Regions from separate parts of the Embleya sp. AB8 genome, predicted to be linked through region 1. Evidence: riboswitches for the same ligand, from Rfam matches in the RefSeq annotation. Region 1 holds a riboswitch; the other holds the start of a gene.

The links. Region 1 has a riboswitch for glycine ahead of gcvT (glycine cleavage system aminomethyltransferase GcvT). Riboswitches for the same ligand answer to the same signal wherever they lie in the genome.
Region 2: linked by a shared signal. The riboswitch ahead of gcvP (aminomethyl-transferring glycine dehydrogenase) and the one ahead of gcvT (glycine cleavage system aminomethyltransferase GcvT) in region 1 are both predicted to bind glycine.

The regions. Positions count from the first base shown of each region.
Region 1 is NZ_JBMHHY010000029.1:21,484-35,704, forward strand. Features, by position in the region: gene ABIA38_RS35130 (trimeric intracellular cation channel family protein) at 1-472, opposite strand, end outside; gene ABIA38_RS35135 (ABC transporter ATP-binding protein) at 509-1,768, opposite strand; gene ABIA38_RS35140 (ABC transporter ATP-binding protein) at 1,873-2,973, opposite strand; gene ABIA38_RS35145 (ABC transporter permease) at 2,973-3,980, opposite strand; gene ABIA38_RS35150 (ABC transporter substrate-binding protein) at 4,083-5,852, opposite strand; gene ABIA38_RS35155 (ABC transporter permease) at 5,923-6,918, opposite strand; gene ABIA38_RS35160 (enhanced serine sensitivity protein SseB C-terminal domain-containing protein) at 7,432-8,160, opposite strand; gene ABIA38_RS35165 (enhanced serine sensitivity protein SseB) at 8,250-8,966, opposite strand; gene ABIA38_RS35170 (AAA family ATPase) at 8,996-9,739, opposite strand; glycine riboswitch at 9,915-10,008, shown strand; glycine riboswitch at 10,009-10,132, shown strand; gene gcvT (glycine cleavage system aminomethyltransferase GcvT) at 10,423-11,523, shown strand; gene gcvH (glycine cleavage system protein GcvH) at 11,635-12,009, shown strand; gene glyA (serine hydroxymethyltransferase) at 12,006-13,310, shown strand; gene ABIA38_RS35190 (Fic family protein) at 13,472-14,221, shown strand, end outside.
Region 2 is NZ_JBMHHY010000021.1:164,138-178,358, reverse strand. Features, by position in the region: gene ABIA38_RS29710 (TetR/AcrR family transcriptional regulator) at 1-395, shown strand, start outside; gene gcvP (aminomethyl-transferring glycine dehydrogenase) at 418-3,339, opposite strand; glycine riboswitch at 3,539-3,635, opposite strand; gene ABIA38_RS29700 (DNA polymerase IV) at 3,694-5,055, opposite strand; gene ABIA38_RS29695 (SanA/YdcF family protein) at 5,096-5,782, opposite strand; gene ABIA38_RS29690 (MerR family transcriptional regulator) at 5,842-6,330, opposite strand; gene ABIA38_RS29685 (bifunctional nuclease family protein) at 7,676-8,149, opposite strand; gene ABIA38_RS29680 (MerR family transcriptional regulator) at 8,252-9,001, opposite strand; gene ABIA38_RS29675 (FHA domain-containing protein) at 8,998-9,516, opposite strand; gene gcvH (glycine cleavage system protein GcvH) at 9,890-10,276, opposite strand; gene ABIA38_RS29665 (DUF881 domain-containing protein) at 10,361-11,245, opposite strand; gene ABIA38_RS29660 (DUF1290 domain-containing protein) at 11,694-12,026, opposite strand; gene ABIA38_RS29655 (DUF881 domain-containing protein) at 12,023-13,057, opposite strand; gene ABIA38_RS29650 (sugar phosphate nucleotidyltransferase) at 13,204-14,221, opposite strand, start outside.

The DNA.
Region 1 (14,221 bases):
AGCGCAGCAGCGTGGGTACCTCGCGCGCCAGCACATCGCGCAGCGCGCCGCCGCCGACCGCGGTGGTCACGCCGAGGGCGGCGGCCGGGATCGGATTCAGGCCGTACGCGTACGCCTTCGCGGTGCCGGTCACGCAGAACAGCCCGAGGCCGGCCGCGTCCAGGACGTCGATCGCGGACATGATCCGCTCGACCTGCGGGTGCAGGAAGAAGACCAGTCCCGCGGCCAGCAACGGGGTGGAGAAATAGCCGAGATCGGTGAACGCGGCGGGTGGCACCGAGCCGATGATGACGTCGCGGAGCACCCCGCCGCCGAGCGCGGTGACCTCGGCGAGCAGGGTGATCCCGATGACGTCGAAGTTCTTCCGGACGGCCATCAGCGCGCCCGCCGCCGCGAACACGAAGATGCCGATCAGGTCCAGCACCTGCTGGAGCGTGTGGTGGAAGATCTCGGGCGGCACCTGGGGCGACATAACGGATGTTCTACACCGCCGGGTGCGGCCTGTTACTCATGGGGCCGGTGTGTCCGGTGGGTCGGCTTTCGCATCGGCGTTCGCATCGGCCTTGGCCTCGGCCTTTACGTCGGACTTTGCCTCGGTCGCCTCGGCTGCGCCGGTAGCGGTCGCCGCCGCTTCGGCCGGCGCCTCGGGCGCCCGCTTCACCAGCTCGATCACCTCACCCGCCGGTGCCGATCCCGGCATGTTCTCCGGGAAGTGGCAGGCCACCTGGTGCCGTCCGGCCACCGCCGCCAGTGGCGGCTCCTGGGTCTTGCAGATGTCCTGCACCTTCCAGCACCGGGTGTGGAAGCGGCAGGCCGGCGGCGGGTCCATCGGGCTCGGTACGTCGCCCTTGAGCAGGATCCGGTCACGCGACTCGCGCCGGGCCGGGTCGGGCACCGGTACGGCGGACATCAGCGCGACCGTGTACGGATGCTTCGGCGCGGTGTACAGGTCCTCGCGGTCGGCGATCTCGACGATCTTGCCCAGGTACATCACCGCGACCCGGTCGCTGGTGTGCCGCACCACCGACAGGTCGTGCGCGATGATCAGGTAGGTCAGCCCGAACTCGCTCTGCAGGTCGTCGAGCAGGTTGACCACCTGCGCCTGGATCGACACGTCGAGGGCGGAGACCGGCTCGTCGGCGACCACCAGCTTGGGCCGCAGGGCCAGCGCGCGGGCGATGCCGATCCGCTGCCGCTGGCCGCCGGAGAACTCGTGCGGATAACGGTTGTAGTGCTCGGGGCTGAGCCCGACCAGTTCCAACAGTTCCTGGACGGCCTTCTTGATCCCGCCCTCGGGGGTGACCTTCTGCAACCGGAACGGCAGTCCGACGATGGTGCCGACGGTGTGCCGGGGGTTGAGCGAGGACTGGGGGTCCTGGAAGATCATCTGGAAGTCGCGGCGCAGCGGCCGCAGTTGCCCCCGGGACAGCGGGGTGAGGTCGCGTCCGCCGAACTCGATGGTGCCCTCGGTGGGGTCCAGGAGGCGCATCACCATCCGGCCGGTGGTCGACTTGCCGCAGCCCGATTCGCCGACCAGGCCCAGCGTCTCGCCCTGGTGGATGTCGAAGTCGAGCCCGTCCACGGCCTTGACCGCGCCGACCCGCCGCCGGGCCATGCCGGCCCGGATCGGGAAGTGCTTGCGCAGTCCGCGAACGCGTACCAGCACCTCGCGTTCGGCCTCCTTGGTCCCGGTGGACCCGGTGGACCCGGTGGTCCCGGTGGTCCCGGTGGTCCCGGCTGCCACGCCGCCCGCCTTCGCAGCCTTCACGTCGTCTCCTGCTCCGGCGCTCTCGGCCACTTCCGCGTTCCCGTTCCCGTTTCCGTTTGCGTCCGCGTTTGCGTCTGCGTTTCCGCCCACGTGCCCACTCGCGTTCACAGGCGCGGCCCGATCTCCTCGGTCCAGATCCGCTCGCGCTCCCCGAGATCGAGGTGGCACGCGGTGCGGTGGCCCGGTTCGATCTCGAGCAGTTGCGGGACCTCGGTCTTCTCGCGCCCGTCGTTGTGGTCCGCGTACGGGCAGCGGGTGCGGAACGCGCAGCCCGAGGGCAGCGAGATCAGGCTCGGCGGGCTGCCCTTGATCGGCATCAGCCGTTCCTGACGGTCCCGGTCGAGTCGGGTCAGCGAGCCCAACAGACCCCAGGTGTACGGGTGTCGGGGCTGTTCGAACAGGGTGCGCGCGGCGCCGTGCTCGACCGCCCGACCGGCGTACATCACCAGTACGTCGTCCGCGAGTTCGGCGACCACACCCAGGTCGTGGGTGATCATCACCACCGCGGAGTTGAACTCCCGTTGCAGGTCCCGGATCAGGTCCAGGATCTGGGCCTGCACGGTGACGTCCAGGGCGGTGGTCGGCTCGTCCGCGATCAACAGTTCGGGGTCGCAGCTGAGCGCCATCGCGATCATCGCGCGTTGTCGCATGCCGCCGGAGAACTGGTGCGGGTAGTCGTCCACGCGCCGGTCCGGGCGCGGGATGCCGACCCGGCCGAGCAGGTCGATCGCGTGCGCGTGGGCCTGCTTGCGGGTCTCCTGGTTGTGTACCTGGTAGGCCTCGATGATCTGGTGGCCGACCGTGTAGTACGGGTGCATCGAGGACATCGGGTCCTGGAAGATCATCGCCATTCGGCGACCGCGCATCAGCCGTACCTGCTCGGGCGTCGAGCGGACCAACTCGTGGCCGTCCAGCCAGATTTCGCCGCCGATTCGGGCGCTGGTGTTGCCGTGCAGGCCCATGATCGCCAGCGAGGTGACGCTCTTCCCGGAGCCGGACTCGCCGACGATGCCGAGGGTTCGGCCGCGTTGGAGCGCGAAGTCGACGCCGTCGACGCTGCGGACCAGGCCGTCGTCGGTGGGGAAGTGCACGGTCAGGCCGCGTACTTCGAGGAAGTTCTCGGCCTTCGGCGGCGGGCCGGCCGGGGCGAGTCGGGGCGTGTCGGCCGCGGTGTCCCGCTTGCGGCGCGGTAGCAGACGGGGCATCAGGTCCTCACCCGGGGATCGACGACCGCGTAGAGCAGGTCCACGACGAGGTTGGCCACGATCACGAAGATCGCGGCGATCATGGTCACGCCGAGCACTTCGGGCAGATCCTGCTGTCCGATCGCCTCGACGGCGAACTTGCCGATGCCGTCCAGCGAATAGACCTGTTCGGTCAGGATCGCGCCGCCGAGCAGCAGGCCGACGTCCAGGCCGAAGATGGTCAGGATCGGGGTCAGCGCCGCGCGCAGCCCGTGTTTGACGATGACGTCGCGTTCGCGCAATCCCTTGGCGCGCGCGGTGCGGATGTAGTCCTCGCTCATCGTTTCCAACATGCCGGCGCGGGTGAGTCTGGCGTAGAGCGCCGCGTACAGGAACGCCAGGGTCAACCAGGGCAACACCAGGTTCCAGGCCCAACTCCCGGGATTGTCCAGGAGGGACACGTAGTGCACGCCCTTGAAGATCGGCCATTGATAACTGAACAACGACAGTGCCAACAGGCCGGTGAAGAACGGTGGCAGGGATACCCCCGCGAGTGCGAAGCCCATCGAGAAGCGGTCCAGCAGGCTGCCGCGCTTGAGGGCGGAGATCACCCCGATCGCCACGCCGGAGGCCAGCCACAACACCGCGGCACCGGCGGCCAGCGACGCGGTGACCGGGATCCGGTCTTTGAGGCGTGGCCACACTTCCAGGTTGTTGCGGAAGGAGAAGCCCAGGCACGGCGGCGCGCAGTGCACCTTCCGCACTCCGGTGTCGTAGTCCTTTCCGGCGACGATGCCCTTGACGAACTTCCCGTACTGTTCGGGCACCGACTTGTCCAGGCCGAGGCTGTGCTTGACCTGTTCGATCGCGGCCGGGGTGGGTGACTTGCCGACGTAGCGCGCCGCGAGTTGGTCGCTTGTGGCGCCTCCCAGACGCGGAATCAGGAAGAAGATGGCGAAGACCGCCATGGTGACGATCAACAGGAGCACCACCGCTCCCGCCAGCCGCCTGAGCAGGTAGAAAATCATGAGCCGGCGACCCGGTCCGGTGCGGGGAGCGGGATCACCGCTCCCCGCACCGGAACTGACGGGCCTTCACCTCTCCTTCGGGCTACTGACCTCGTCGCAGGCTTATTGGATACCGATGTTGAGGTAGTCGTACATCCCGGAGTACGCGGGCGTGACGACCAGGTTGGTCACGTTCGTCGGGCGATACAGCAGCGACTTGGTCCAGCCGAACGGGACGATCACCGCCGACTCCATCACCTTCTGGTCCAACTGCTGCCAGATGGCCGCGCTCTGCGCCGGGTCGACGGTGCGGGTGGCCTGGTCGATCAGGCCGTTGACCGCGGGGTCGTTCAGCTCGGACAGGTTCGTGCCACCGGCGGGCTTGATCGCCCGGCCGTCCACGATCTGCTGGAAGAAGCCGAACTGGGTGGGGAAGTCGGGACCCCACTGCATGAACATGATGCCGACCTTGTTGTCCGCGACCCACTTGGGGACACCGGCGAACTGGGAGAAGTAGTCGCCCGAGGGGTACTGGCGGATCTCGATCTTGATGCCGACCTTTTCGAGCGCGTTCTGCACCGACGTGGCGCCCGCGACCTCCTTGGGCCGGTTGGAACGCGCGGTCAGCACGGTGGAGAAGCCGTCCGCCTTGCCGCACTGCTTGAGCTCGTCCTTGGCCTTGGCGACGTCACCGGTGTTCTTGGCACCGTTGGGGTACATGTCGGCGACCTTGGAACCGGTCAGCGTCGGCGGCATCAGGTTGGTGGCGATGTCCGAGCCGATCTCGCCACCCTGCGCGCGCTGCAGCTGCGACTTGTTGACCGCGTACTGCACGGCGCGCCGGCAGTGCACGTTGTCGAACGGCGGAGTCTTCGAGCTGATCGCCAGGTAGGCCAGCGCGCCGGAGACCGCGTCGTCCGCGTTCCCGGCCAGCTTCTGGTCGGTCAGGATCTTGTTCTGCGCCGGGGACTGCACGCCGGTGCCGACCACGTCGAGCTGCGCGGTGCCCGCGAAGAGCCGGTTGTCGACGTCGTTCGCGTCCTGCTTCTCCAGGAGCTCGATCCGGTCCGGCAGCGCCTTGCGCAGCGGGTCGGTGCTCGGGTCCCAGTGCGGGTTGCGGATCAGGTTGACGGCCTTGCCGGGCTCGTAGCTGCCGTCGACCATGTACGAGCCGGTCGCGATCGGGTGCTTGACGTACTCCTTGCCGGTGTCCTTGGCGGGCGGGACCGGCGCGGTCTGCGGGAGCGCGGCGAGGTAGTTGAAGTCCGCGAACGGTTCCTTCATCTTGAAGACGATCGTGTAGTCGTCCGGCGTCTCGATCGCGTTCAGGCCCAGCTTGTCCGGCGCGCTGTCCTTGTACGGGCCCTTGTAGGTGCCGTCCGGGTCCAGGTACTGGGCGAAGTACCCCGGGCCGTTGGGCAGGATCTCCTTGTCGAAGGTCCGCTCCACCGCGTACTTGACGTCGGAGGCCTTGACCTCGGTGCCGTCCTCGTACTTGACGCCCTTGCGCAGGTGGTACGTCCAGGTCTTGCCGCCGTCCTCGGTCTTGCCGACGTCGGTGGCCAGGTCCGGCTGGAACTCGTAGCTCGCGTTGCCCGGCGCCGGCTTGAAGGTCAGCAGCGGACGGGCCATCAGCCGGGAGAAGTTCCACGCGGACGCGTAGTACATGTCGCCCGGGTCGAGCGAGTCGAACTTGTCCGAGCTGACCAGCTTGACCGTGCCGCCCTTTTTGGTGGACGGGTTGACGATCTCGTTGATGGCCTTGTTGCTCGGGGTGTACTTCTTCGTCCCGCCACCGCCACCACCGCCGCACGCGGTGGCGGCCATCGCGGTGACCGCCACCATGCCGATCAGCGCTTGGGCCCTGCGCCTGCGAGTTACCGGGTGTTTCATCGCTGGTCGTGCCTCCTCGTGGGGACTTGCGGGATAGAGCGGGATGGAACCGGGGATGGAACGGTGTGGCTCAGTGGCTGCGCGGGTCGAGGGCGTCTCGGAGCCCGTCGCCCAGCAGGTTGAACGCGAGCACGGTGATGAAGATCGTGACGCCGGGGACGACCATGAACATCGGCGCGTCCTCGTAGTGCGGGACGGCGCGCGAGAGCATGCCGCCCCACGAGGCGGTGGGTTCCTGGACGCCGACCCCGAGGAAAGAAAGGGCGGCCTCGAACAGGATGTTGGTGGGGATCAGCAGCGTGGAGTAGACCAGGATCGGGCCGACCAGGTTCGGCATCAGCTCTTTGAAGATGATGTGCCGGTCGGTGGCCCCCAGGCTGCGCGCCGCCTCGACGAACTCGCGTTCGCGCAGCGACAGGGTCTGGCCGCGGACGATGCGGGCGATGTACGGCCAACTGAAGAAGCCGATCACGAAGACCAGCACGGTCACCCGGAGCGTGTCGCCCTTCAGGCCGAACGCCTCGCCCTGGAGGCTGCTGCCGATCGCGATCGCGAACAGGAGCAGCGGGAAGGCCAGGAAGACGTCCATCGCGCGGCTGATCAGGCCGTCGACCCAACCGCCGAAGTAGCCCGCCATGGTGCCCAGTACGACGCCGATCACCACCGAGAGCAGCGTGGCGAGGAAGGCCACGAGCATCGAGATCCGGGCGCCGTAACAGATGCGCGAGAACACGTCGCGCCCGTTGACCGGCTCCAGACCCAACGGATGGTCCCAACTCGCCCCGCCGAAGCTGCCGGTGGGGGTATTGAGCACCGGGTCGAGCAGGTCGTCGTGGTACTCGGTGGGTCCGCCGCCGATCAGGTCGGTGATCAGTGGCGCGAAGATCGCCACGAGCACCATGAAGATGATCACCACGCCACCGGCCATCGCGACCTTGTCGCGACGGAATCGGGCCCACGCGATCTGGCCGAGCGAACGACCCTCGATGCGCGCGCCGTTGGCCTCGGCGCTCGCTTCGGGGTGCGCCTCTCGGGCCACACCGGTGGTCTCGATCGGTGCCGTCATGGATCGACCCTCCCCGCTCACGGATGCGACGGCGGCTCGGGATCGCCGATCCCGTCGCCATACCCGGCATTGCGATCCCGATGATCTTCGGGATCTGTCGTCCGGGTGAGACTCCTCCGTGACGGGGGTCACCAACAGGGGTCGGCGAATACCTTTATTGAACCGTGATTAGGCGGACCCGATTCACCGGATGATCCGCGTAGATCGGTCACGAAATCACAACAAGGCAGCGGTTGATGACGTGACGTCAGTTTTTTGGGGGCATCAGTGTCTGATGTGGCGGTTGGCGCCGGGCGGGGCGCTCGGGCCGAGACGGCGCGGGTTGGTGTTGGTGGCGTGGGTTGGTGTTGGTGGCGCGGGTTGGTGTTGGTGGCCTGGGTTGGTGTTGGTGGCGTGGTGCGCGGATGGCCACGGGTGACGTGGTGCGGGTCACTGCGCGGGCACGGGTGGGCCTGGGCGGATTCGCCACGTGCGTCGGGGAGTTGGTCACCGCGTTCGGCGCGGTGGCGCGGGTCAGTGCGGCGGGAGTGGGGGTTGACCGAGGAGGTCCAGGCCGACGAACGGCCTTGTGTGGTCTCGGAGATACCCGGCGACCGGGTCGAAGGGGTCGTCCAGGGCCACCGAGGACAGAGTCAGGCCGGGTGGCGCGGCGGCCGATGCGCGGGCCATCGCGTCGCGCATCCGCTGCATCGTGGCCGGCTGATTGTCCGTCAGGCGCAGCCCGATGACCAGCCGTTCGGGTCCGACGGTGGGTCGCACCCAGGCCCGGTGCGCGGCGCGGACCACCTGCGTCCGGAACAGCTCGGCGCCCAGCATGGTGTGGAACGCCGGGTCCCACAAGGTTGGTTCGCCGACTTCGAGGGGGCCGGCCATCAGTCGGTCCAGGCCGCCGACGATCCGGCGCAGGTCGAGGTAGGGCACCCCGACGCCGCCGCCCTGGGCGTGCGGATTCAGCCACAGGCCCCAGCGGTCGGGGTAGAGCGAGCCGGCGATGTCGATGACCGGACAGATCTCGAACGAACGATCCCAGCCGCTGGCCCGCAGTTGCTCCTCGGACGTGAACGCCGGGGCGTAGCGCCACCCGGCCACGTCCATGTTCCCGTACTGTGCGTCGGGACTGCCCGGTTGCCCCTGCCACAGGAGCATCCACACGTGCGCCCCGGCGAGCGCCTGGAGCATCCGCTCGTAGGCGTCGTAGCGCCCGGGCGCCACCTGGCCCAACGCCTGCTCGACCTGGTTCACGACGACGTCCTCCCCGAACCCGCTGCCTGCCGCCCGCCACTCACTACCCGCCACCCGCCACCCGTACCGACGTCGCGCCGCGCGTGTGCTCAGCGCTGGTCGGCTCGCAGATAGAACGGCTCGGCCCGCTCCAGCATCCAGTCCCCCACAGGATCCTGCGCCACGTCGAGAAGCACCACGTTCACCGGCCACGGCGACCTGGCCCGGCCCAGCGCGCGCTCCAGGGCGCCGACCGCGGCCAGCCGGTCCTCCTCCTGCCAGCGGTCCAACTCGACGCCGATGAACAGGCACGGCGGATCGGACTCGATCACCCCGAGGCCGCGCCGGGCGCTGAGCACGACGGGTACGTGGGTGAACTCGGCGGCCGCGGCGATCAGGAAGTCCATCGGCTCCTCGTCCGGCTCGTACAGCCGTACCCGCGCGCCACGCGCCCCCACCCCGGGCAGCCGGGCCAGTTCCAGGACGCCCTGCGGCGGGATCGGGATGCCCACCTCGCCGCCCGGATTGACCGCGATCCCCACGTGCGCCGGCAACCCGCGCGCAAACTCGCGCATCGGCGCGACCGTGCACCCCATCGGTCCGGCCAGCCGGCGGAACTGCTCCTCGGAGGAGAACACCGGTACGTACGGCCGGCCGCCGATCTCGGTGGTCGGCAGCGTCAGTTCGGTGTCGGCGGGGCCGCCGCCCTCGGGCAGTGGCACCCACACGTCCGCCTCGGCCAGCGCCTCGAACAGGGCTTCGGCCCTGGACGGATCGTGCATCGCCGCGACGAGCGCGCTCTCCACGGGATTGGCCGGAAACGGCATGGTGGTGCTCCTCTGGTGTCCGCCGCAGTTTACGACCTGCCCGCCGGCCGCCGTCGGGACTGCGCTGGGACGGGATCTGCGAAAACGATTTGCCTGAGATGCCGCGCGGCGGTTCGGTCCAGCAGCACGCATGAGCCGAAGCCGTCGGGGGCCGCCGCGAGCGGGGGTCCGGCGGCCAACCACGGAGACAGTCGGGCGAGCAGTTCGCGCCATTCGCGGTGGTGCCGGGCGAACACCGACGTGGACACCCCGCGCCCGCGTTCGTGTTGGCCGGAAAGTGCCTGATGGGCCGGCACATCCAGGAGCAGGGCGTGCGCCGAACCGCCGCGCCGGCGGGCCGCGCGTACCAGTACCCGACGCAGGATCGGATTGCGCCCGCTGTCGTGCACGACCACCGCGCCGGCGCCGCGCAGCGCCCGGGCCACCTCGCCGTAGTGCGACAGGCGGACCAGCGGCCGATAGACCCGGTACGGAAGCCGGCCGGCCCGTCCCGCCCAGCGGGCCCGAACCACGTCCGCGTCCAGTACGGCGACCCGCGGCCCGGGGGCGATGGTGCGGGCCAGCAGCGTGCTCTTGCCCGCGCCCGGGAGACCGGTGACCACGAGCACGCAGGCGGCGGGATAGGCCAGCACGTCGACCACTGCGGTGGCCGCCGGAACTTCGCCCGATGTCGCCGGCCCGGGTCGCTCCGCCCGGAGATCGTGCACGGACCGGGGCACCAGCACGCCGCCCGTCGCGGCGCCGGTATGCGCCCCCGCCGAGTCCGTCCCCACGAATCCTCCCCCTGTACCGAATGCGCGCCGCACCCACGTGCCGTGCGCATGCTGCCGCACCGGGCGCACGAGCGGTCGCGAGCCGGCGCGAGCGGGCATCGCGAGGATCCCACCGGACCCGGCGGGGGATTGACGGCACGCGCTAGCATGCCGGGCACAACCTCATAACGGCCGTCGACCCCACGCGGAAGAGTCCTCGTCAGCGAGCGAGGCGCCGAAGGAGCAACTCCTCCCCGGAATCTCTCAGGCACCGATACCGCATGGGTCAGGCACTTCTGGAAAGCAGTCGCACCGTCGGTGCGGCTCACCCACGGTGCAAATCGCCTGCTTCCTCTTCTTTGTTTCGGGTCGCAGGCGGTGAAGCTCTCAGGTTCCGATGACAGAAGGGGAGGGCACCCACTTTTCGACCGATACCGGTCGAAAAGGGCCGAAAGCCATGGCAGGGAGCCCCCTTTGTCCTCGTATTCGTCGCAGTACTCGCACTCGTCGCGGTCCTCGTCTTCGCCGCAGTACTCGTACTCGTTGCAGTACTCGCACTCGTCGCGGTCCTCGTCTTCGCCGCGGCACGCGCCGCGCCGTCCGGCGCCGATCGCCGACCCCTGCGCCGCGCCGATCGAGTGCGCCCCCGACCGGCCCGCGCCCGCCGGGTGTTCGCGCCGGCGACCCCTCGAAGGAGTCTTCGCATGACCACCGACCGCCGGACCCCGCTCGACGCCGTACACGACGCGCTCGGGGCCACGATGACCGACTTCGCCGGCTGGCGGATGCCGCTGCGCTACGGCAGCGAGCGCGACGAGCACAACGCGGTGCGCACCACGGCCGGCCTGTTCGACCTCACCCACATGGGCGAGATCGAGGTCACCGGCCCGGAGGCGGCGCGCGCACTCGACCACGCGCTGGTCGGCTTCGTGTCGAAGATCGGTGTGGATCGTGCCCGGTACACGATGATCTGCACCGAAGAGGGCGGCATCGTCGACGACCTGATCGTGTACCGGCTGGGCGACGAGCACTTCGTGGTGGTGGCCAACGCGTCCAATGCCGACGTGGTCGCGGGCAGCCTGAAGTACCGCGCGCAGGGCTTCGAGGCGAGCGTGCGCGACGCGTCCGAGGAGTACACGCTGCTCGCGGTCCAGGGTCCCGCGTCGACCGAGATCGTCGGCTCGTTGACCGACGCCGATCTGCCCGCGCTCAAGTACTACGCGATCCTGCGTACCGAGGTGGCCGGCGTACCGGTGCTGCTCGCGCGTACCGGCTACACCGGCGAGGACGGCTTCGAGCTGTTCGCCGCGCCGGGCGACGCGGTCGCGCTGTGGGAGGCGCTGCTCGCCGCGGGCAAGCCGCACGGCCTGGTGCCGGCGGGCCTGTCCTGCCGGGACACGCTGCGCCTGGAGGCGGGCATGCCGCTGTACGGCCACGAACTGACCCGGGACACCACGCCGTACGAGGCCAATCTGGGCCGGGTCGTACGCCTGGACAAGCCGGCGGACTTCGTCGGGCGCGACGCGCTGGCGGCCGCTTCGGCGGACGTGCGTCGGACCCTGGTCGGGCTCACCTCGCCGGGCAAGCGGGTGCCGCGCGCGGGCTACCCGGTGGTGGACGCGGAGACCGGCGAGGCGCTGGGCGAGGTCACCTCCGGGGCACCTTCGCCGACGCTCGGCGTGCCGATCGCAATGGCGTACGTGACGTCGGAGCGGGCCGAGCCGGGCACGCGCGTGGCGGTGAACATCCGAGGCAAGCTCGAACCGGCCGAGGTGGTCGCACTGCCGTTCTACAAGCGCGGCTGAGCCGGGTTCGTCTCACTTACTCGTCTCACTTACTCGTCTCGCCTATCAGTACAAACAGCTACAAATCAACCTGAGCAACAGACCACCCGCATTCGAATGGAGAATGGACCCGTGCAAGCACCCCAGCACCTGCGCTACAGCAAGGAACACGAGTGGCTCGACGAGGCGGCCTCCCCCGCCGTCGTCGGCATCACCAAGCACGCCGCCGACGCGCTCGGTGACGTGGTGTTCGTCGAGCTTCCGGAGGTCGGCCGGGTGGTCGTCGCCGACGAGCCGTGTGGCGAACTGGAGTCCACCAAGTCGGTCAGCGACCTCTACTCGCCGGTCTCCGGCGAGGTGGTCGAGATCAACGACGCCGTCGCCGAGGACCCGGCCCTGGTGAACTCCGACCCCTTCGGCGAGGGCTGGCTGTTCAAGGTGCGCATCGACGGCGAGGCCGAGGGCCTGCTGTCGGCCGACGAATACGCCGCGTTCTGCGGCGAATGATCGAGATCGACCCGATCGAGGAGCTGACAACCGTGACGATCCTGGACCGTCCGCTGGGCGAGGTGGACCCGCAGGTCGCCGCCGCCGTCACCGACGAGCTGCACCGCCAGCAGAACACCCTGGAGATGATCGCCTCCGAGAACTTCGCCCCCGTGGCGGTGCTCGAGGCGCAGGGATCCGTGCTGACCAACAAGTACGCCGAGGGCTACCCCGGCCGGCGCTACTACGGCGGCTGCGAGCACGTCGACGTGGTCGAGCAGCTCGCCATCGACCGGGTCAAGGAGCTGTTCGGCGCCGAGGCGGCGAACGTACAGCCGCACTCGGGCGCGTCCGCCAACGCCGCCGCGATGGTCGCACTGCTCTCCCCCGGCGACACGATCCTCGGCCTGGACCTGGCCCACGGCGGCCACCTCACCCACGGCATGAAGATCAACTTCTCCGGCAAGCTCTACCACGTGGTCGCCTACCACGTGGACGAGAAGACCCACCGGGTCGACATGGAGGAGGTCGAGCGCCTGGCCAAGGAGCACCGGCCGAAGATGATCATCGCGGGCTGGTCGGCCTACCCGCGGCAGCTCGACTTCGCCGAGTTCCGCCGGATCGCCGACGAGGTCGGCGCGTACCTGATGGTCGACATGGCGCACTTCGCGGGCCTGGTCGCGGCGGGCCTGCACCCGAGCCCGGTGCCGTACGCGGACGTGGTCACCACCACGACCCACAAGACCCTGGGCGGCCCGCGCGGCGGGGTGATCCTCTCCCGGGCGGAGTACGCCAAGAAGATCAACTCGGCGGTCTTCCCGGGCCAGCAGGGCGGCCCCCTGGAGCACGTGATCGCGGGCAAGGCGGTGGCCTTCAAGATCGCCGCCTCCGACGACTTCAAGGACCGCCAGCGACGCACCCTGGCCGGCTCGGCCATCCTCGCCGAGCGGCTCACCCGCAAGGACGTCACCGACGCGGGCATCACCGTGCTCACCGGCGGCACCGACGTCCACCTGGTCCTGGTCGACCTGCGCGACTCGGAACTCAACGGCCAGGAGGGCGAGGACCGCCTCCACGAGATCGGCATCACGGTCAACCGCAACGCGGTGCCGTTCGACCCGAGGCCGGCCATGGTCACCAGCGGCCTGCGCATCGGCACGCCGGCGTTGGCCACGCGGGGCTTCGACGAGGCGGACTTCAAGGAGGTGGCCGACATCATCGCGGAAGCCCTCCTCCCCGGCTTCGACGACACCTGCAAGGCGACCCTGGCGGCGCGGGTGACGGCGCTGGCCGAGAAGCACCCGCTGTACCCGAACCTCTGATCGATCGGTCGGGTTCACCGCACCACCAACGACAACCGCAGGGCCGTCGGGGCCACCCCCCGCCGGCCCTGCGGCGTTGCGGGGTGGGGCTGCTCCGCAATGCCGCAGGGCCGGGCCGAAACGACGCCACACCGACCCTACGTGTGTCGTAGTATCGGAGGATGTTGTACGCGACCCCGCCCCTGACCCCCGACGACCTGCGGGTGATCCGCGAGATCGAGGCGTTCCGTACCGAATTCCGGCACCGCCTGGCCGAACCGCGGCGCTGGGAGGGGCAGTTGCGGCGGTCGCTCACCGCTGCGGCGGTGCGTGGGTCCACGCATATCGAGGGCTACACGATCACCGCCCAGGATGCCGAGACGTTGGTGGCGGGCGGGGAGATCTCGGCCGAGACGGACGATGCGACCCGGGGCGCGGTCACCGGATATCGCGACGCGCTCACCTATATCCAACGAGCGTCGGGCTTCCGGCTCTTCTCGTGGGATCACACGCTCCTCTCCGCCCTGCACTTCATGATGACCAGGACCGACGACGAGACCCGGCCCGGCGAGTACCGCACCGGCGGCGTGTGGGTCTCCGGCGGACCCAACCGCCCGCCGGTCTACACGGCCCCCGACCCGGACGAAGTCCCGGACCTGATGGACGAGTTCCTGGCGCGGGTGGGCAACGACGAGCCGGACGTCCCCGCTCTGGTCCGGGCCTCGATGGCCCACCTCAACCTGGTCTCCATCCACCCCTGGCGCGACGGCAACGGACGCATGTCCCGGGCCGTGCACACCCTCGTCCTGGCCCGGGACGGCGTCCTCGCCCCGGAGTTCTCCAGCATCGAGGAGTGGCTCGGCGCCGACGACTTCAACACCCGCGAGTACTACGCCGCGCTGCGCTCCGTCCAGGCCGGAACCTGGCAACCC
Region 2 (14,221 bases), on a different contig from region 1:
AGGCGGTCTTCCCGGCCCGCGAGCCGACCTTCCGGCCGCTGCCGCACGAGGACTTCGCCGCCGGCGTGCGGCGTTTCGCCGAGGCCGCCCTGGAGTCCTTCCGCCGGCCGGAGAGCGCCGCCGCGGTGCCGGGACTGCTGGCCGAGTATCGCGATCAGCCCGAACTCAAGGAACTGCTCGTGGCCCGGATGGATCCGGTCCGGGCGGTCTTCCGGGCCTTCGTCGCGGACGCGATCGTGCGCGGCCGGGCCCGTCCGGAGCTGGACGCGGACCTGCTGTTCGAATCGCTCAGCGGCGCGCTGCTGTTCGGCGTCCTGGGCAGCGACCTGGCCGCCGAGCCCGACTTCGCCGCGTCGGTGGCGCAGTTGTTGACCTACGGCGCGGCCCGCCCCTGATCGGGACGGGCCGCGCGCGGGGTCAGTTGGCGCCGTACGCCTCGATCGGCGGGCACGAGCAGACCAGGTTGCGGTCGCCCTGCGCGCCGTCGATCCGGCGCACCGGCGGCCAGTACTTCTCGGCCGGCACCACGCCGGCCGGGAAGACCGCCTCCTCGCGGGTGTACGCGTGCGTCCACTCGCCGCCGAGCAGCGCGGCGGTGTGCGGCGCGTTGGCCAGCGGGTTGTCCTCGGCGGGCAGGTCACCCGAGGCGACCCGGTCGATCTCGCCCTTTATCGCGATCATCGCGTCGCAGAACCGGTCGATCTCGCGCAGGTTCTCGCTCTCCGTCGGCTCGATCATCAGCGTGCCGGGCACCGGGAACGACATGGTCGGCGCGTGGAACCCGTAGTCGATCAGCCGCTTGGCCACGTCGTCGACACTGACCCCCGTCGCCTTGGAAATCCCGCGCAGGTCGATGATGCACTCGTGCGCCACCAGGCCGTTGGGGCCGGTGTAGAGCACCGGGAAGTGCGGCGCGAGGCGCTTGGCGATGTAGTTGGCGCCGAGCACCGCGACCTGCGTGGCCTCCTTGAGCCCGTCCGGGCCCATCAGGCGCAGGTAGGTCCACGGGATCGGCAGGATCGCCGCGGAGCCCCACGGGGCCGCCGAGATCGGTCCCACACCGGTCTGCGGACCGGCGGTGGGCTGGAGCGGGTGGTTGGGCAGGTACGGCGCCAGGTGCGCGCGCACCGCGACCGGGCCCACGCCCGGACCGCCGCCGCCGTGCGGGATGCAGAAGGTCTTGTGCAGGTTCAGGTGCGATACGTCGGCGCCGATCGCGCCGCCCGGCTGGGCCAGGCCGACCAGCGCGTTCAGGTTCGCACCGTCCACGTACACCTGGCCGCCGGCCTCGTGGATCGCCGCGCACACCTGCTCGATGCCCTCCTCGAACACGCCGTGCGTGGACGGGTAGGTCACCATCAGCACCGCGAGGGTGTCCCGGTGCTGCTCGATCTTCGCGTGCAGGTCGGCCAGGTCCACGTCGCCGTTCTCGCCGGTCTTGACCACCACCACGCGCATCCCGGCCATCACCGCGCTGGCCGCGTTGGTCCCGTGCGCCGAGGAGGGGATCAGACACACGTCGCGCGCGGTGTCGCCGTTGGCGTGGTGGTAGGCGCGGACCGCGAGCAGCCCGGCCAGTTCGCCCTGCGAGCCGGCGTTGGGCTGGAGCGAGACCTTGGCGTAGCCGGTGATCCGGGCCAGCGAATCGGCCAGCCCGTCGATCAGTTCGAGGTAGCCCGCCGCCTGGTCCACCGGCGCGAACGGGTGCAGGTTGGCGAACTCGGGCCAGGTGATCGGCTCCATCTCGACCGTGGCGTTGAGCTTCATCGTGCACGAGCCGAGCGGGATCATCCCCCGGTCGAGCGCGTAGTCCTTGTCCGCGAGCCGCTTGAGGTAGCGCAGCATGTCGGTCTCGGAGCGGTGCGTGTGGAAGACCGGGTGGGTCAGGAACTCGGTGTCCCGCAGCAGCCCCGCGGGCAGCGCGTCGGCGGTCTCGGCGTCCACCGCGGCCACGTCGCCGGTCACCCCGAACGCGCCCCAGACCGCGTCCAGATGGGCCCGCGTGGTGGTCTCGTCGCAGGTGATGCCGACGTGGTCGGCGTCCACCGGGCGCAGGTTGATCCCGGCCGCGCGGGCCGCGGCGAGCACCTGCTCGGCCCGACCCGGCACCCGCACGGTGAGCGTGTCGAAGAAGTCGCCGGGCACGACCTCGACGCCGCCCGCGCGCAGCCCGGCGGCGAGCACCGCGGCGTAGCGGTGGGTGCGCCGCGCGATCGCGGTGAGCCCGTCCGGGCCGTGGTAGACCGCGTACATCCCGGCCATCACGGCGAGCAGCACCTGCGCGGTGCAGATGTTGCTGGTCGCCTTCTCCCGGCGGATGTGCTGTTCGCGGGTCTGCAGCGCGAGCCGGTAGGCGGGTGCGCCGTCGGCGTCCACGGAGACCCCGACCAGGCGACCGGGCATGCTGCGGGTGAGCTTGTCGCGTACGGCGAGGTAGCCGGCGTGCGGGCCGCCGAAGGCCATCGGCACGCCGAACCGCTGGCTGGTGCCCACCGCGATGTCGGCGCCCATCGCGCCCGGCGCGCGCAGCACGGTGAGCGCGAGCAGGTCGGCGGCGACCGCGACCAGCGCACCCTGCGCGTGTGCGGTCTCGATCACGGGGGTGAGGTCGCGAACCCGCCCGTCGGCGCCCGGGTATTGCAGCAGCACGCCGAAGCAGCCGCCCTCGGGCAGCCCCTCGGCGGTGTCGGCGACCACGACCTCGATGCCGAGGGCCGCCGCGCGGGTGCGGACCACCGCGATGGTCTGCGGCAGGGTGGCCGCGTCCACGACGAAGACGTCGCTCTTGGCCCGCCCGGCCCGGCGGGCCAGGGTCATCGCCTCGGCGGCGGCGGTCGCCTCGTCCAGGAGCGAGGCGCCGGCCACATCGAGGCCGGTCAGGTCGGTGACCACGGTCTGGAAGTTGAGCAGCGCCTCCAGGCGGCCCTGCGAGATCTCCGGCTGGTAGGGCGTATAGGCCGTGTACCAGGCGGGGTTCTCCAACACGTTGCGGGTGATCACCGGCGGGGTGAAGGTGCCGTGGTAGCCGAGCCCGATCATCGAGGTCAGCACGCTGTTCCGGGCGGCGAGTTCACGCAGTTCGGCGAGCACCTCGGCCTCGCTGCGCGCGGCGGGCAGTTCGAAGCCCTCGAGCGCCCGGATCGCGGCCGGCACCGCCGCGTCGGTCAGCTCGTCCAGGGATCCGTAGCCGATCGCGGCGAGCATCTTCGCCTCCTCGTCGGTGTCCGGACCGATATGCCGGCCGGTGAACGGCGACGCGGCCTCCAGACCGGTCAACGAGCCGGGCCCGGAGGGGAGTACGGCATGAGCACGCGTGGGGGCGGGGGTGCGCGGGGTCATCGCGAAAGGCCTCCTGGATCGCTCCTGGACGGACACGCGGGTCGCGCGTCCACCGGCCTCCCCCTCTGTCATCTTTGCCTGAGAGCTTCACCGCGCCCGTGGCACCGGTCCCACCGGTCCCGCGAGCGCGATTTGCACCGTCGGCGAGCATCCACCCCGACTCGGCGAGCCATGCGCGGATCCTGCTTTCCAGAGTGCCCACGACCACGCGGTACGGGTGCCTGAGAGATTCCGGGGAGGAGTTGCTCCTTCGGCGCCTCGTGTGCACGACACGGGGGCTCTCCCGCGCGAACGTAATGGGCGGTTCAACGGTAGCAGCGCAGCATCCGTCCAGGCCCGCGCACCGGGCGCGGATCATCGTGGCGGTGCGCCGTCGTTCAGCGCCGGCAACGGAATCGGTTCGCCGGGGCGCAGCGCGGGGTCGTCGATCGCGAACGTGCGCACCCGGCCGCGCGGGCCGCCGGGGACCTCGAACCGCACGGTGACCCGCCCGAGCCCGCTGCCCTGCACCCAGCCGGGCCCGAACTGCGCGTGCACCACGTCCTGCCCGGGCGACCAGGAGATCCGGTCCGGGGCGGCCTCGGCGGCCTGCTCCTCGGCCGGCTCGGCGGCCTCCTCGATCGACTCCTCGAGCCCCTCCCCCACACCGCCGAACAGGTCCTGCTGGGCGAAGTCGGCCAGCCCGCTCACCCCCACCCCGAGCAGCCGCACCCCGCCGGTGACGTCCACCTGCGCGGCCAGCCGGCGGATCGTCTCGCGCACCACGGTCGGGTCGTCGGTGGGCCCGCGCAGCGTCTCCGAGCGGGTCAGCGTGCTGAAGTCGTAGCGGCGCAGCTTGAGCACGATCGTGCGCCCGGAGCGCCCGGCGGCGCGCAGCCGCTCCACGCACCGGATCGTGAGCCGGTCCAACTCGCGGGTGATTCGTTCGCGATCGACCAGGTCGGTGGCGAAGGTGTCCTCCACCGACACCGACTTCGCGTCCCGGTCGGCCACCACCGGGCGCGCGTCGAGCCCGGCCGCCAGCACGTGCAGGCCGTGCCCGTGTGCCTTGCCGAGCAGTCGCACCAGTTCGCTCTCGTCCACGGCGGCCAGGTCGGCGACGGTGTCCAGGCCGGCCCGGCGCAGCACGTCGCCGGTGGCCGGGCCCACCCCGGGCAGCGCGCGCACCGGGAGCGGGTCGAGCATCGCCCGCTCCGCCCCGGGGGTCACCACGCACAGCCCGTCGGGCTTGTCCGCCTCGGAGGCGATCTTGGCCAGGAGCTTGGAGGTGGCCGCGCCGACCGAGCAGGTCAGGCCGGTGGCGGCATGGATGTCGGCGCGCAGCCGGACGGCGATCTCGGTGACCCGCGCGGTGTCCAACCCGCCGCCGTGCGGGCCGGCCTCGAGATCGATGAACGCCTCGTCCAGGCTGAGCGGTTCGACCAGCGGGGACAGCCGGTGCAGCAGCTCCATCACGGTGTCGCTGACCTGCCGGTAGAGCGCGAAACGCGGGCTCAGGTAGGCGGCGTTGGGGCAGCGTCGGCGGGCCTCACCGATGGACATCGCGGAGCGGACGCCGAAGACCCGGGCCTCATAGGAGGCGGTGGCCACCACGCCGCGGGCACCGATGCCGCCGACGATCACCGCCTTGCCGGCCAGGCTGGGCTTGGCCACCTGCTCGACCGACGCGTAGAACGCGTCCATGTCGAGATGAAGGATGCCCGGTGCCTGTCTCACACCGGGCAATGATGACGTACGGGTCCGACATCGTCGGCGTTCACTCGCTCAGGGCGCGTCGGATCTCGTCGCTTTCCGGATCGCTCGCGCGCGGATCCGGCTTGAGCACGATCGTCCCGGTCGCCTTGACCGCGGCGAGCACCTCGCGCCCGGTGCCGTACAGGGTGGGACCGAGGTGGCCCCACGTCAGGGACTGGTCGGCGACGCCGTACGCGTCTATCCCGGCGGCCCTGCACAGGCCGAGCGCACGGCGCAGGTGGAAGCTCTGCGTGACCACGATCATCCGGTCGACGCCGTAGACCCGCTTCGCGCGTATGCAGGACTCCCAGGTGGAGAATCCCGATTCGTCGGTGACGATCCGGTGCGGCGGGATTCCCCGGTCGGCGAGGTAGCGCCGCATCACCCGGGTCTCGTCGTAGCGGTTGCCGCCGCCGTCCCCGCTGACCAGGATCACCCGGGTCTTGTGGCCGCGGTACAGGTCCAGCGCGATGTCGAGCCGGCGGGCCAGCAGGTCCGAGGGACGGTCGCCGTGTACGCCGGCGCCGAGCACCATCGTCACGTCCCGGGGCGGCACGTCGGCGACCGAGCGGACCCGGTTCCCGACGTAGAGGTGCAGCCACGTGATCGGGGCCAGGCCGGCCACGGTGAGCAGGACGGCGGCCTGGTAGCCGCGCCGCTGGGCCCGCCGGGAACGGGGCAGGGTCGGCCGTCGAAGGATCACGTCCATGGGGACGTTCTGCCCGAGGGCCCGGTTCCCACCCGTTCCCGGGCGGGCCGGGCGGGCGGTCAGACCGCCTTGTCGCGCCGGCGGCGGGCCAATTCATCGCCCGGATGAACCTGAACGATCGCCTCGCCGGCGCCGGTGTGCTCGCCCTGGAGTTGTGCCAGCGAGCCCTCGACCTCGCGCCAGACCGCCCCCACGGCGATCCCGAAGACCCCCTGACCGCCCTGGACCAGGTCGATCACCTCGTCGTAGGAGGTGCACTCGTAGACGCTGGCCCCGTCGCTCATCAGGGTCATCCCGGCCAGGTCGCCGATGCCGCGACCGCGCAGGTGGGCCACCGCGATCCGGATGTTCTGCAGCGAGACGCCGGTGTCCAGGAGCCGCTTGACGATCTTCAGCACCAGGATGTCGCGGAAGCCGTACAGCCGTTGTGTGCCCGAGCCGTGGGCCGGGCGCACGGTCGGCTCGACCAGGCCGGTGCGGGCCCAGTAGTCGAGTTGGCGATAGGTGATGCCGGCCGCCGCGCAGGCGGTGGGGCCGCGGTAGCCGATGTCCTCCGACGGGGTGCCGGGGGGCGTGACGTCCTGCCGACGCGGGCCCGTACCGGGGTCGGTCGCGGGCAGAGGACGTGCCGTGCGGGCGCGTTCCGCCGCCGTGATGTCGCCGGTGCTGCTCACGCCGACCTCCCTTTCGTCTCCCCGCGCCCGAGTACGGCGCGGAGAGTCTCTTTCAGTCCCGGGCCGCAGGCGGCGAGGTGCAACGCGCAGGGGTCATCCCGGAACTGTCGATTTCGACGGTAGGCAGTCACCAACAGCGCGTCAACGACCGGGCCGTTCGGCACGCCGAGTGACGCTGCTCGCACGAGTGGTTTGAACCTGCCGGACACGGGTAAGTCTGGCCGCTTCGCCACTGATCGAAACAGACCGACCCAGACCACCTCTGATCGGGCACCCAAAGACCCGACCGACCCCGAACAACCACCCTCGGCGCACCCGAACCGCCTGCCGAGCAAACGACCGTCGGCCAGCGGCCGAGCCACCCCGAACGCCCCCGGCCGGAAGGCAACCCATCCCCAACGAACCCGCAGCCGAACCCCAAAGGCGGACACCAGGACCGGGCCGGATGCCGAGGCCGGGGCCGAGGGCGGGGCCGAGGGCGGGGCCGGGGCCGAGGCCGGGGCCGGGGCCGAGGCCGGGGCCGGGGCCGAGGGCGGGGCCGAGGGCGAGGGCGGGGCCGAGGCCGGGGCCGGGGCCGAGGCCGGGGCCGGGGCCGAGGGCGGGGCCGAGGGCGAGGGCGGGGCCGAGGGCCGGGGCGGGTGCCCGGGGCGGGATACCGGGCCGGGGCCGGGCCAAGGCCACGCCGCGGGCGAACGCGCGAGCGGTGGCCGGACCGGGACGAACGCCGGAGCCGGGGAGGAGCGGAGGCGGGGCGGGGGCGGGCCGAACACCCGAGCAGGGGGCCGGGGCCAGGCCCGGGTCGAACGCCGGAGCGGGGGCCCGGGCCGGGACCGAACGCCCGCGCGGGACGGAACGCCGGAACGGGGCCGGAGCGGGAGCCCGACCGAACACCCGAGCGGGAGCCGGACCGGGGCCGGGACCGAACACCCGCGTGGAGGTCGAGCCGAGACTGGGCCGGGACCAAACGCCGGCGCCAAGGACGGACCGGGCCAACGCCCGGAGGCGGAGCGTCCCGGGCGCGGGTGCCGAGTCGTCACACGGGCCGCCAACGGGCGGCGGGGGCCGAATCGACTCACGGGCCGCCAACGGGCGGCGGGTGCCGAATCGTCACACGGGCCGCCAACGGGCGGATGTACGAAGCCGCCGACCTGGGCCCGCCGCCTGAGCGGCGAGCGCTTGGTCGACGGCTTCGGGGTGCGCCGGGCCGAGACGGGTCGGTCTATTGGCTCGTGGTGCCGAAATCCTCGGGCGAGATGTCGTTCAGGAACTCCCTGAACTTCTCGATCTCGTCCTCCTGCTCGTTGGGGATCACGATGCCGGCCTCGTCCAGGACCGCGTCGCTCCCGACGATCGACGTCCCCGTGCGCAGCGCGAGCGCGATCGCGTCCGACGGGCGCGCGCTGACCTCCACGCCGCCGGAGAAGACCAGCTCGGCGTAGAACACGCCCTCGCGCAGGTCGGTGATCCGGATCTGGGTCAATTCCTGCCCCAACGCCTCCAGCACGTCCCGGAAGAGATCGTGCGTCAGAGGACGCGCGGGTACCACGCCCTGTTGGGCGAACGCGATGGCCGTCGCCTCTACCGGACCGATCCAGATGGGGAGATAACGATCGCCCCCCGTCTCCCGCAGGAGCACGATCGGCTGGTTAGAGGGCATCTCCACCCGGACGCCCACAACCTCTAGCTCGTTCACATCGCCACACTAGCGCGCCCGACTGTCGGTCACCGATCCCCGGGGGCCGAATAGGTCGGGGATTCGTCGTTTTTTCTTCGCGGGCCGCCGGCGCGTGCCCGATCAGCGGCCGAGCCGCGGCGCGAGCGCCGTGGTGACCAGCACCGTGTGCAGCCGCGAGGTGAGCGCGAGCAGGTCGCGCACGGTCTCCTCGGCACCGGCCTTCGCCCGGGCGCCCCTGCGGTGCAGCAGCGGCGCGACGATCTGTTCGACCAGGGCCGCCTCGCGGTCCGCGGCGGCCTTGGTCTGGCGCAGGTGGCGCGGCTCCACGCCGTAGCGACCCAGGGCGGCCACCAACCGGGCCACCACCAGCGCGTCGCCGTCGTAGACCACCGCCTCGGCGGCCGGCTCGCCCGGCCGCGGGCGGTGCGGCTGGATCAGGCCGAACTCCTCCAGCCGGGCCAGATCCGCGTCCTGGATGCCGGCCGCGGCGATCAGGCCGGGCCGGTCGAGCAGCACCGTGGCGCCGTCCCGACCGGCCGATCCCGGATCGCCGTCCGGGTCCTCGCAGTGCTCGGCTTCGGCCGGGGTCGGGCCGGCCGGTTCGAGCCCTCGATCCATCGCCTCGAGCTGATCCTTGATCACCCGAAGCGGCAGATACCGATCGCGCTGCACCCGCAGTACGTAGCGCAGCCGTTCGATGTCGGCGGGGCCGAACTTGCGGTAGCCCGACGGGCTCCGCTGCGGCTCGATGAGCCCTTCCGCCTCGAGGAACCGGATCTTGGAGATGCTGATGTCCGGGAACTCGGGACGCAGCAGGGTCAACACCCCGCCGATGCTCATGGAGACCGTGCCGGCCGCCGCCGGACTCACCCGATCTGTCCTTGCCGGCTGGGGAAGAAGACCAGCCGATACTTGCCGATCTGTACCTCGTCCCCGGGCGCCAGCGGCACCTCGTCGATCCGTTCGCGGCCCACGTAGGTGCCGTTCAGGCTGCCCACGTCGGCGACCGCGAAGCCGCCGGTCGTGCGCCGGAACTCGGCGTGCTTCCTGGAGACCGTCACGTCGTCGAGGAAGATGTCGCTCTGCGGATGGCGACCGGCCGTGGTGCGGTCCGAGTCGAGCAGGAAGCGGCTGCCCGAGTTGGGCCCGCGCCGAACCACGAGCAGTGCGGTGCCCGGGGGCAGCGCGTCCACCGCGGCCTGCGCCTCGGGGGTGAGGATCTCGCGGGGCGCGGGTTCCGCGTCCAGCGCCTCGATGCCGCTGATCGAGATGGTCGAGGTCTGCTCGGAGGCCCGCTCGGCGCCCGCGCCCAGGCGCGCGCCGCAGTTGGAACAGAACCGGCCGCCGGGCGGGTTGTGATGCCCGCAGGCGCTGCACACCAGCACGTCGGCCTCCTGACCGGTTCCGGTCGAACCTCGACCTTCGGTCGAGAGTTGTCCGAAACTTATGCGCGCCGTGTGTTCCTGGTCAACAGCGACATGCCCGGCAGTCGAGTCGGCGTCGCCGAGCCGCGGCGCGGGCGCGGGAGGTGAACCCGCGGACGCCCCGAACGGGGTGCCCGGGGGCATCGTCGGCGGAGCGGCCGGCGGATTGCCGGACCTCCCCGCATCGGCAGCCGGCGCGTCGCCGGAGCGACGGGAACGACCGAACAATTTCGCGAACAACTTCACGGGCGAACCTCCCCGAGAGAACCTGGCCCGCCCGTGGGGCAGGAGGAGTGGGTCGTGGTGATGGACTGCCTACCGCTTCGCCGGGCCGTCAGGAGCCCAGGCTGTTCTGATAGGCGACCGCGTCCAAGAGCGCGGCCGGTGCGGCGGGGTCGTCGAGGCGTACCTCGAACATCCAACCGTCGCCGTAGGGATCGGAGTTGACCAACTCCGGTGCACCGTCGAGGACGTCGTTGACGGTGGTCACGACGCCGTCGAACGGCGCGAAGAGGTCGCTGACACTCTTGGTCGATTCCAGTTCGCCGCAGGGCTCGCCGGCCACGACGCGGGTGCCGACCGGCGGCAGCGTGACGTAGACGATGTCACCGAGCGCGTCCTGCGCGAATTCGGTGATGCCGATCCGCACCGTGCCGGAGATCTCTTCCATGACGCGCACCCATTCGTGCTCCGTCGTGTACGCGAGATCTGCGGGGTACATGCGGACAGCCTGCCCTTCTTGCCTGATGTTGCCTGATGGGTGACGCACCGACGGCGACCGGCGGACTGATTCTGTCAGGTGTGCTCACCCGTTACCGGCGCCCGGTGCCGAGCGAGCGTAACCAGGCTTGTTCGCAGGCCGCAAGGCGTCGATCAGCACCTCCTGCGAGGGGGTGACGATGGCCCCCGCCTGCTTCTTCTCCAGGGTCTTCACCACGCCCCCGGGGATGTTCAGCGCGGGCTGGAGATCCTGCGGGTTGCCGATCACCTTGAACACGTACGGCGGCAGCACCTTGGTGCCGTCGATCATGATGTCGCCGGGCGGCGTGCCGTTGAACCAGGTGCCGGCCACCACGCGTACGTCGTTGATCTGGATCACCTCGGCGCCCGCGGCGCGCAGTTCCTGGAGCGTGTCGAGCAGCACGTCGCCGTTGACCGTGCGCTGCGGGTCGGTGATGGTCAGCGTGATGCCGGGCCCGGTGGCCTTGACGGTGCCCGCGAGCACGCCCAGCGCGTCCGCCTTGGCGGCGTTCTGCTGCCGGGCCTCCTGGACCCGGTCGTTGCTGCTCTGCAGCTGGGTGCGGCTGTTCTCCAGGCGGTGCTTCTCGTCCTCCAACCGCCTTGTCCGCGAGTTGAGTTCGTCGAGCACCCGGACCAGGTCCTCCTGTCGCGCGCCGCGCAGCGGATCGGACTCGGTATTCGATCGGACCTGGATGGCCAGCCCCGCGCCGAGCGCGAACAACAGGACGGCGCCCACGAGTTGGGCCCGACTCACCCGTGGTGGCCAGAACGCGTCGAGCAGTCGGCGGCGGCCGGGTTGATCGTCGACCGGCTCGGCGACGTGCGGCTCGCCGGTGTGCCGTTCGGCGGCGGGCGGCTCGCCGGTGTGCGGCTGCTCGGGTGCGGCCGAATCCGTTTCCGGTCCGGGCGTGTCGCGCGCCGGGTGCGCCCCGGCGTGCGGGGGCTCGATCCCGGCGCGGGCCTCGACCAGGGGCCTGGGCGCGGGCCCGGCGCCCGGCGTGGGCCGCCCGCCCGGCTCGCGCCCCGGCGGTGGCTGCCGCGCCGGGGGCGCGGATCGTGCCTCGTGCGCCGATTCGCGCACCGGCGCGGTGATCGGCGCGATCTCCGAGGTCACCTCGGCGGCCTGCTCGCGGATCCGCTCCCGGATGTGCCGGCCCTCGTGGTAGAGGTCGACCGGGCGCCGCGTCTCGATCGTGGGCTTGCGGGCGGAGGTCGGCGCGTCCGGTTCCGGTTCGGGCTCCGGGGTCGCCGCCGCCTCGGGCGCCGCCGGCTCCTCGGGCTCGGGTCGGGACTCGGGCTCGGCGGCGCGCGGGATGCCCAGATCGCGCGGATCCTCGTCGTGCCGGGCATGCCGCCCGCGGGTCTCGTCCGTTTCGTCGGCCATGTGTGACTCCCCGTCAGGCCCGGAAGACGTGCCGCCGGATGGCCGCCGCGTTGGAGAAGATCCGGATGCCGAGCACGACCACCACGCCGGTGGACAACTGGGCGCCGACGCCCAGCTTGTCGCCGAGGAAGACGATCAGGGCCGCGACGACCACGTTCGACAGGAACGAGACCACGAAGACCTTGTCGTCGAAGATGCCGTCGAGCAGCGCGCGCAGTCCGCCGAACACCGCGTCCAGCGCGGCCACGACCGCGATGGGCAGGTACGGCTCCAGCTCGTGCGGGATCACGGGTCGGGCGATATACCCGACCACGACCCCGAGGACCAGGCCGAGGACCGCGATCACTGTTTACCCTTTCGTTCGGTCGGCTTCTGCGACGCTGTCGATGCGGCGGTCGGCTGGGCCGAACCGCTCGGCTGCCCGCTCCGGCCCGAGGGCGTCGCGGGCGGCGTGCCGGGGGTGGGGCTGCCGGTGGTCGGCTTGCCCGAAGCAGTCGGCGGCGCACTGCCGGGGACCTGCGCGTAGCGCAGCGAAGTACCCAGCGCCGCGGGCAACTTCAGCTTCTTCTGCGCGCTCAGGTTGACCCGGATCCCGTAGTTCTCCTCCAGGCCGCGCCAGTAACGCCCGTCCGCGCCGACCATGAACTCGACCTGCATCGGCTTCGCGTCGCCGATCGCCAGGACCGTGTAGGGCGGCGCGAGCGGCCGGTTGTCGACCAGGATCGAGGCCCCGGCGGCGCGGATCGCGGACAGCGCGGTCAGCCGCTGGTTGTTGATCGAGATCGCCTCGGCGCCGGCCTTCCACAGGCCGTTGACCAGGCGCTGCAGGTCGCGGTCCATGATCCGGCCGTTCGCCGCCGCCTCGGCCTGGCGCGGATCGCCGCTGCCATTGGTGTTGTCCGAGCCCTTGGCGTCGTCCGCGATCACCTTCAGGCCCGGGCCCTCGACCGGTTCGGATCCGGTGAGCAGCGCGAGCAGTTCGACCCGGTCCTTGGCGCCCTTGGGCAGCGAGACCTCCTGGATCGCGTCCACCTCGTCGCGCAGCCGCTCGACCGTGCTCTGGAGGGCGTCCACCTCGGCCTCGTCGGTGTGGATCCGGTCCACCAGCTGATGGCGCTCGCGCTCGGCCTGCGGCGCGGCGGCGTGCACCTTCATCGCGGCGACCAGCAAGATCATCGCGATCAGCGCGACGCCCACCACGGCCAGCACGCGCGCCGCGGGGCCCTTGTTCATCCCGGTGTCGCCGCGCACCGCGCGTCGTGCGGTGGCCTCCGCGTAGCCCGCGTCCAGGCTGTTCGTCATCATGTCCACGAGCAGCGACATCGAGGCGTCGGGTCGCCGATAGCGACTCGTTCCTGGTGTCTCCCGCGATGACATGCGCCCCATCGTTCCATGACCGACGGAGTGCTCGATGCAGGGTCCGATCCGGGATCCGGCCGCGGATCGTGGACACGATCCACGGCCGGGGAAGACCCTACAAGACGCCTGCCGGCGCCGCTGTCCTCGGCGCCCCCGACGGGGCGTCAGTCACCGGCGTGCTCGACGACTCGGCTCCATTCGTCGAGGAGTTCGTCCGCCGCCGCGTCGTCGGGGCCCTCGGCCCACACGTGGGTGACCGCCTCGGCCGGGTCCGGCAGCACCAGTGCCCAACGGCCGTCGGTCTCCACCACGCGCACCCCGTCGGTGGTGTCGATCTCGCGGTCGCTCGCCGCCTCCACCACGCGGCGCATCACCATGCCCTTGGCCGCCCACGGCGTCGCCACGTCCCGGCGGCGCACGTGCGCGCGCGGGATCCGGGCGTCGATCTGGCTCAGCGTCAGCTGGGTTCGGGCGACCAGGCCGATCAGCCGGACGAACGCGGCGGTGCCGTCGAAGACGGTACTGAACTCGGGGATGACGAACCCGCCGCGCCCGTCGCCGCCGAAGATCGTGTCGTCGGACTGGGCGACTCGCGCCAGATCGTCCGGCGACGTGGTGGTCCACTGCACCTGGACCCCGTGATAGGCGGCCACCTGCTCGGCGATCCGGGTCGTGGTCACCGGGAGCGCGATCTTGCCGCCGCCGCGCTCGGCCGCCACGCAGTCGAGCAGGACGAGCAGCGCGCGATGGTCGTCGATCAGTCGGCCGCGCTCGTCCACCAGCGACATGCGCTCGCCGACCGGGTCGAACCGCACGCCGAACGCGGCCCTGGAGGAGGCCACGATCTCGCCGAGCCGCAGCAGCCCCTCGTGCCGCTCGGCGGCGGTCTCGGTGGGCCGGGCGTCGTCGAGGCCGGAGTTGACGGTGAGCGCGTCGATGCCCAGCCGGCCCAGGATGCTGGGCAGCAGCAGGGCGGCGTTGCCGTGCGCAGCGTCGACGACCACCTTGAGCCCGGACTCGGGCACCCCGGTGATGTCCAACGCCTTCAGCAGCGACCCCGAGTAGCTGTCGAACGGCCGTGCCGGGAAGGTCAGTTCGCCGATCTCGCCGGGGAACGCACGGCGATACTCCTGGCGCGAGAAGACCCGGTCCAGCTTGCGCTGCGCGGCCTGCGAGAGGTCG